Regions from separate parts of the Butyricicoccus sp. AF35-5AC genome, predicted to be linked through region 2. Evidence: riboswitches for the same ligand, from Rfam matches in the RefSeq annotation. Region 2 holds a riboswitch; the other holds the start of a gene.
What was found. Region 2 has a riboswitch for FMN ahead of ribD (bifunctional diaminohydroxyphosphoribosylaminopyrimidine deaminase/5-amino-6-(5-phosphoribosylamino)uracil reductase RibD). Riboswitches for the same ligand answer to the same signal wherever they lie in the genome.

Region 1: linked by a shared signal. The riboswitch ahead of DWZ82_RS08355 (ECF transporter S component) and the one ahead of ribD (bifunctional diaminohydroxyphosphoribosylaminopyrimidine deaminase/5-amino-6-(5-phosphoribosylamino)uracil reductase RibD) in region 2 are both predicted to bind FMN.

What each region holds. Positions count from the first base shown of each region.
Region 1 is NZ_QUDX01000005.1:120,164-124,362, forward strand. Features, by position in the region: partial or broken gene DWZ82_RS15625 (transposase) at 1-735, opposite strand, end outside; partial or broken gene DWZ82_RS08350 (IS256 family transposase) at 999-2,191, shown strand; gene DWZ82_RS08355 (ECF transporter S component) at 2,402-3,013, opposite strand; FMN riboswitch at 3,104-3,235, opposite strand; gene argF (ornithine carbamoyltransferase) at 3,345-4,199, opposite strand, start outside.
Region 2 is NZ_QUDX01000002.1:263,575-267,773, reverse strand. Features, by position in the region: gene DWZ82_RS04665 (PD-(D/E)XK nuclease family protein) at 1-1,575, opposite strand, end outside; FMN riboswitch at 1,864-1,990, shown strand; gene ribD (bifunctional diaminohydroxyphosphoribosylaminopyrimidine deaminase/5-amino-6-(5-phosphoribosylamino)uracil reductase RibD) at 2,164-3,249, shown strand; gene DWZ82_RS04655 (riboflavin synthase) at 3,249-3,884, shown strand; gene DWZ82_RS04650 (bifunctional 3,4-dihydroxy-2-butanone-4-phosphate synthase/GTP cyclohydrolase II) at 3,900-4,199, shown strand, end outside.

The DNA.
Region 1 (4,199 bases), on a different contig from region 2:
CTGCGCCGTTGATGAGCAATAATAAGACGAAAAACACGAGCGCTGTATATTTACTCTGGAAGCAGACCAGTCCTCGGCGTATTCCATGAGATACGTTGTCACCAGACGAACATAGGAACTTTTATTCGGAAAGATTCCAATCACGCTGGTACGTCTCCGGATTTCACGATTCAATCTCTCAATCATGTTGGAAGATGAGATTTTTCACGCATCCAGCATTGGAAATGCATAGAAGGCCAGAGAATCTTCCAATCCGTCTTCAAGGCACTGAACCGCTTTCGGAAAGCGTTTGGCATAGGAGTCGATCACATCATATGCGCGATAATATCTCTGCGGCCATTTTCGTCCACACCGCACACGATAAGTATCGCCATGCTGACAATTCTGCCATCTACACGAACTTTTTCGCACAGTGCGTCCACCCGGAGAACCGGGTATACTGTATCAGCGAGGGAGCGATTGACGAAGAACGGAATATAGCCGCCCTGACGAACCTTGGGCACCATGAGGTACATCGTGCCCATTCAGGTATCCAAACGGCGAGGACGATAACCGCTGCGGTATCCGCTCCTGCCGTCCGTGCGCTGGCTCTTCTCTGCTCCCAGCTGCTGATCGACCTCTGCCTCCATCAGCTCTGTGCATAGCCATTCCAGCCATACTCAGCATCGGATCCGGTTGCGTCACACATTGCAGTAGCAATTCTGTCAGATTTGTGGTATTCTTTTTGTGAGCCATTAGGGTCTCTCCTTTACATCATGATTTTTTCGACAACCATCATTTTACAGGAGCCCTGATGGCTTGTCCATTCTCTGTTTGCTTTTGCGAACTTGATTATGCACTATCGTTTAGTTTCTCCATAAATCCATGCTATTCTTCCTGATTCATATGATAAGGTACAATAAGTTGCGCAAATTGAAAACCGCATAAAAGAAGACATAGTTTGCAGGCTCTGGTAGAATGAAGTTACCACACACCATTCTGAAAGGAGACAACAAACTATGTCCGAGAGAATTGTACAGCTGAATGAGGAAATTATCAAGGAGAAAATCAAGGAATTGGTCCGCAGCAGCGTGGAGGAAACCCTGAACGAACTGCTGGAAAAAGAGACGGAGTCCTTGACACAGGCTGCCCGCTACGAGCGCAGCGAGGTCCGTCAGGACTACCGCAGCGGCCACTATGACCGGAATCTCACCACCGCCTCTGGTGACGTCACGCTCCATATGCCGCGACTCAAGGGCGTATCCTTCAAGACTGCCATCATCGAGCGGTATCGCCGCCGGGAAAGTAACGTGAAGAAATCCCTCATCGAGATGTACCTGGCAGGCGTGTTTCCGTGCACCGGGTAGAGGACATCACCGAGGCGCTGTGGGTCAGCAAGGTCTCGCCCGCCATCATCAGTGAACCGAACAAGAAAGCCTACGTCCATATCGAGGACTGGCGCAACCGCCCGTTACAGGGCGGGCGCTATCCGTATGTCTACGTGGACGGCATCTATCTGCACCGCAACTGGGGCGGAGAGTATGAAAATGTAGCCATTTGGGTGGCAATCGCCGTGAATGATGACGGTTTCCATGAGGTTTTAGGCGCCGCTGAGGGAATGAAAGAGGACAAGACCAGATAAGCCAGCTTCTTTCAGTGGCTCCGCGGACACGGCTTGGACGGCGTAAAATTCATCGTCGGCGGCAAGTGCATGGGGATGCTGGAGGCCGTGGGCAAGGTGTTCCCGGACGCCAAATACCCGCGCTGCACGGTGCATTTCTACCGCAATGTTTTCTCTGTTGTGCCTAAATCCAAGGTCAAAATTGTGGCAAAAATGCTTAAGGCGATCCACGCGCAGGAGAGCAAAAAGGCGTCCCGCGACAAGGCTAAAGCAGTCGTCGCCGAACTGCGCGCCATGAAGCTGAAGGAGGCTGCCAAGAAGGTCGAGGACGGTATCAAGGAAACGCTGACCTACTGCGATTTTCCCAGCGGGCACTGGACGCGCATCCGTACCAACAACGTGATTGAGCGGCTGAATCGAGAGATCCGCCGCAGAACCCGTGTGGTGGGAACATTCCCTGACGGCAACTCTGCTCTGATGCTGGTCTGCGCCCGGCTTCGCCATGTAGTGGGCACGCAGTGGGGCAGCAAAAAATATATGAACATGAAGCACTTGGAGACGGCGCTGGACGACGCCTTCATTGCCGGCTGACTTCATTCAGCCGGAGAATCTGCAAACAATTTTGCGCACAAATCTTGACGGGACCGAGTCTATTAGATGCACGCATGTGATATAATCTTGGCCACGCATTTTGTCAATTCGTATACAGATCTTTGGCGAAATCATAGATGTTGCCGCACTGTTTGCGATTATTGAACAAAAAGTGCTCTCCGTTTGCTGGAGAGCACCTTCGTTTTTTACTTAGCCGACACGCTGTCTGGAGTGGTGCAATTCGATCTGCTTGGACTTGATGAACACGCTCAGCTTCTTGTAGGCAAGCATGGTAATCGCAGTCAGGATTGCGCCTTTGATGAGATTGAACGGCAGAACGCCGAGCAGCAGATAGCCCTGCATGCCGGTCACATACGGGTTGATCGCGTTGCATGCATCAAAGATAGCCTGCAGCGGCATAACCTGCGAATAAAACGGAATGATAAGAAAATAGTTGGTCAGCATGCCGACACAGGCCATAGCGACCGATCCGGCTGCACAGCCGAGGACAGCCATCTTGCGGCTCTTGTGACCGCGGTACAGCAGCACGGCGATAACAATGAGCGTGGAAAGCATCAGGAAATCTGCGACCTCACCGGAGCCGCCGGTCTGGGTCTGGGTCAGATGAATAATGTCCTTGATGCCGATCATCGTGATCGCCGGAGCGATGCCGAAAATAAACGCACCGATGAGCACGACCGCGCCGGACAGATCCACCTTGAGGAACGGCGGCATGAACGGAATCGGGAATTCAAAGTACATCAGTACGGTTGCGATAGCCGCAAAAATTGCGGTGTAGGTGATTTTGCTGGTTTTTGTCATTGCTGTTTTTTCTCCCTTTCAGGAGTCCTGTTCCATAAATAAAACAAGCCCCTGGATTGCTCCAGAGGCATACAGACGTAGCGATAGGTACATCTGTTTCTCTCATCCGGACTATAACCGTCGGTTGGGATTCTAACCCATCATGCCTTGCGGCTCGCAGACTATCAGGCTCGAAGCCTGTATACTGCCGGTGGAGACTTTCACTCCGCCCTGAAACAGAACTAATTTATTTATACTGCTATTATAGTCGCCAGTAAAGGACTTGTCAACACTTCAGCAAGAAAAAACAAAAAAGCCGCCTTCCCTTGCGAAAGCGGCTTTTTATCAGAAATCAGTCTTCCTTGCTGCTCATCAGAGTAACCATAACGGCCTTCTGTGCGTGCAGGCGGTTTTCTGCTTCCTCGAAAATTTCGTTTGCGTGCTCCTCGAACACCTTGGTGGTGATCTCCTGCTCACGGTAGGCCGGCAGGCAGTGCTGCACCATGCAGCCCGGCTTTGCAGCAGCCAGCAGCTCATCATTGACCTGATAGCCCTGGAATGCCTTCATGCGGACTTCCTTCTCGGCTTCCTGACCCATGGACGCCCATGTATCAGTGATAACAACGTCTGCGTTCTCAGCAGCCTTCATCGGGTCATCGGTGATGAAGAAGTTCGGATTCGGCTCTGCGAATGCCATAACCTCAGCGTCCGGACGGTAGTCCACCGGCGTTGCGACGGAAACCTTCATGCCGGTCTTGAGGCCGCCGACGATCAGCGAGTTTGCCATGTTGTTGCCGTCGCCAATGTAGCACAGCTTGAGACCCTCAAGAACGGCAAACTTCTCGCGGATGGTCATGAGGTCCGCCAGAACCTGACACGGATGGCAGAAATCAGTCAGACCGTTGATGATCGGAATAGAGCCGTAGTTTGCCAGATCCTCTACTTCCTTCTGCTCGTAGGTGCGGATCATGATGCCGTCCAGATAGCGGCTCAGCACGCGGGCCGTATCCTGTACCGGCTCGCCGCGGCCAATCTGCAGATCACGGTTGGACAGGAACAGCGCCTGACCGCCCAACTGATACATGCCGGTCTCGAAGGAAACACGGGTGCGGGTGGAGGACTTCTGGAAGATCATGCCAAGACTCTTGCCTTCCAGATGACGATGGGAAATGTTGTGCTTTCTCTCATACTTGAGCTGATCCGCCAG
Region 2 (4,199 bases):
ACCGCACACCCATGCAAACTGCTCCATCGCAGAAACCAGGATTTCCCACAGCTGGCGGTACTCGTCGGCCAGCTGCAGACGGCCCGCCTGCTCGTGTCCGGCGGCGCGGTCGGTCATGCGCTGCGGCGCATCCACCGCGAGAAGGAATGCATAGAGCGCACGCACGCAGTCACCTGCAGGCTGCTCACCTGCAAGTGCCTCGCGCAGTGCGGAGAACGGCGCGATTGCCCGTTTGCGGAGTGTGTTCAGTTCGGCAAGCTGCGCCTTCGCATTCTCGTCGATGGACAGACCATAGCCGTCCGGATGCTCGGTCCACTCGCGTTCCCATGCTCCGCCGCGGATGTTCCAGGTGAGCACATAGTTCTCTAATTTATCAATTTCGTCCCAATCCAAGCCCGCAAGTCCGGTCTTGAGACAGGAGAACAGATCTTCATATCGGAAGTGATTTCGTACCGCCTCGAGTGCATTCGTGACCAGCGCCATCGGCGGACGAGACAGCAGATCCGGCTTTTCCGCGAGGAACACCGGAATGTCGTACCGCGCCATCGCCATTGCAAGGAACGCACTGTACGGCTCGATATCGCGTGCCGCAACCACAAAATCGCGGCAGCGCGCGCCTTCGTCCCGCACCTTGCGCCGAATGTAAGCTGCCGCGTGCTCGCACTCGTCAAACGGCGAAGCCGCCTCGTACAGCCGAACGCCATCCGCACTCTCCTGCGGGGTGCGCACCGGCAACAGGCTTTCGCGTTCGAGCGCAGCCAGTCCCGCCGGTCGGGCCACCTTGCTTTCGCCCAGTTCGATGCGCTCGACCGTCTGGTTATGATGTTTTGCCATCCGGGTTAATTTCTGCACTGTTTTACAGCCGGTAAGGAAAATCTCCGGGTAATCCGTATCACAGGTTACCGCCGCAGAGAGCGGCACACCCGCTGCCAGCATGGCATCAACCACTGCACTTTCCTGCACAGTAAAGCCGAGAAAACCATCCAGATAGACCGCTGCGCCGTCCAGTGTGTGGCTTTCTGCCAGACGGTCGCGCAGGTGTGTCAGACGGTCTCTCGGGTCAGGCAAAGACTCCTCGCACAGGCGCTCATATGCCGTCAAAATCTGTGCAAGATCGGACAATTTTTCTGCAAGTACCGCGTCCTCACTCTCCTCGGCAGCCGCAAACAGCGTCTCCGGTGCGACTGCACAGGTTTTGCACTCGTCGATCAGCCGCAGCGCCTCCTGCAGCAGCTCCGGCTTGTCTGCCAGACCCTTCCACGCACTCAGCCCGCCCTGCACACGGCGTGCCGCCTCCTGCAAGGTCAAAAGCTGACCTGCCGGTGTCAGCATCTGCTGTGCCAGTCCGCCGACCTCAGAGAACACACGGTCAGCCAATCGTGAAAACGTCAGCACCTCGGCCGTGCGTGCGCCGTGGTTGTGCGTGGCTGCGGCAAGCCGCCGCTCCATCAGGTGCGAGTTCAGCTCGGGCACGAGCAGAATCTGCCGTCCCTCTCCCTTTTCACTCAGCGCCGCGATCTCCCGCAGGATGGCCGTTGTCTTGCCGCTCCCCGCTCGTCCGGTCCAGATCCGCATGGCACACTCTCCTTTCATTTCATAGCTATTTGATTATAGCACAACCGGAGCAAATTGAAAATTGGTAATGGAAAACAGGAAAATATCAATAAAGACCGTGTAGTCGTTTTATGCTTTTCGTGCGTTATCCGCTTATTTCCCAGTCTTTTTTGAACTTTTCCGGCGTTTCGTTTGCATTCACATATTCTGTAAAATTATTTTTTCAAAAAACTCTTGCATTTTTCTCCGCTTGGGACTATACTTTCCTCAGGCGGAACAATAAAGGCTCTGCCCCGCAAAACCAAATATTTGATTCTTCAGGGCAGGGTGCAATTCCCTACCGGCGGTACAGCCCGCGAGCGGATGCCATTCGGCGGAAGCATGATTCGGTGAAATTCCGATGCCGACAGTATAGTCTGGATAAAAGAAGAATGCGCGGAAAGATTTTCCGTTTGTTTGCTGTTCTGAAATGCCGATTCGGTGTTTCAGACTTTTTATTTTCACAATGCTTTTTTCAGCGTCCCGAAGATTCTGTCTTTGGGACGTTTTTTTTGGCTGTCGCCAAACTATCGTGAAATTTTCTACAGAATTATTATATCAGGTGATTCTATGCAGGAGCAAAAACAGGAATATATGCGTCAGGCGTTGGCGCTGGCCCAGCGCGGAGCCGGTCACGTCAATCCGAATCCGATGGTCGGCTGCGTCATCGTCAAGGACGGAAAAATCATCGGTGAAGGCTGGCACGAGCACATCGGCGGCCTGCATGCCGAGCGCAACGCGTTCGCGCACTGCACCGAGGACTGCACGGGCGCAGACCTTTACGTCACGCTCGAGCCGTGCTGCCACTGGGGACGCACGCCGCCGTGCACAGACGCAGTCATCGAGCACAAGATCGGCCGCGTGTTCGTCGGCTGCCTCGACCCGAACCCGCTGGTAGCCGGCAAAGGCGCACAGATCCTGCGCGACGCAGGCATTGAAGTCGAGACCGGCGTGTGCGAGGACGAATGCCGCCGCGTGAATGAAGTTTTCTTTCACTACATCACGCACAAGACGCCGTTTGTGACGCTCAAGTACGCGATGACGCTGGACGGCAAAATCGCCGCACACACCGGCGACAGCCGCTGGGTTACCGGCGAGACCGCCCGCCGTCATGTACACGAAACGCGCAACCGGCTGCCCGCCATCATGGTCGGCATCGGCACCGTGCTTGAGGACGATCCGCTGCTCACCTGCCGCATTGACGGCGGGCGCGATCCGATCCGCGTAATCTGCGACAGCCGCGCAAGAACGCCGATCGACAGCAGAATCGTACAGACGGCGAACAAAATCCCGACCTATATCGCGGTCGTCGGTCGAAATGAGCGCACCGCTGAACTGGAACAGCACGGTGTACACATTCTCGAATGCAAAACGAAAGACGAGCGCGTAGACCTTGCCGACCTGATGCGCCAGCTCGGCGCACTCAGCATCGACGGCATATTGCTTGAAGGCGGCTCGGCACTTGCGTTCTCCGCGCTGCAGGCCGGTGTGGTGCACCGCGTGCAGGCGTACATCGCCCCGAAAATCATCGGCGGTGCAGGCGCAAAAAGTCCGGTCGGAGGTCTGGGATTTGACAAGATGGTGCAGGCGCTTCCGCTGAAGGACGTGACCTGCACGCCGATGGGCGAAGATTTCCTGCTTGAAGGGAGATTGTAATGTTTACTGGACTTATCGAAGAAATCGGTACGGTGCGGCGCATCGAGCGCGGCGCAAAGGGCGCTCGGCTGACGATTGCGGCAGATACCGTGCTCGAAAATACAAAAATCGGCGACAGCATTGCCACGAACGGCGTGTGTCTGACCGTGGTTGCGCTGACGGACGACAGCTTCAGCGCCGACGTGATGGCGGAAAGCCTGCGGCGTTCCGCGCTCGGCAGTCTGCAGAGCGGCTCGCCGGTCAATCTGGAGCGCGCGATGCCTGCCGACGGACGGTTCGGCGGTCATATCGTATCCGGCCATATCGACGGCACCGGCTCGGTTCTCTCGCAGCGGCGCGAGGACAACGCCGTGTGGGTGACGATCAAAACACCGGCTCCCCTGCTCCGGTACATCGTCGAAAAAGGCTCGATCGCCATTGATGGCGTCAGCCTTACCGTCGCGGCTGTGACGGACACCGACTTTTCGGTCTCCATCATTCCGCACACCGGCGCGCAGACCATCCTGCTCGGCAAAAAGCCGGGCGAGCCGGTCAACCTCGAATGTGATGTGATCGGCAAATACGTTGAAAAAATGCTCACGCCGCACAAATCCAGCGGTATTACGATGGATTTTCTTGCACAACACGGATTTTAACGGAGGTTTTCTTTTATGGAATATCAGTTCAATACAGTTGAAGAAGCGCTCGAAGAGCTTCGCGCCGGACACCTCATCCTCACCATCGACGACCCGGACCGTGAGAACGAGGGCGACCTCATCTGCGCCGCACAGTTCGCCACGACCGAGAACGTCAACTTCATGGCGACCCATGCCAAGGGCCTGATCTGCACACCGATGAGTGAGCAGGTTGCACTCCGTCTCGGTCTGGAGCAGATGGTAAAGGTCAACACCGACAACCACCACACCGCGTTCACGGTCTCCATCGACCATGTGGACACCACGACCGGCATT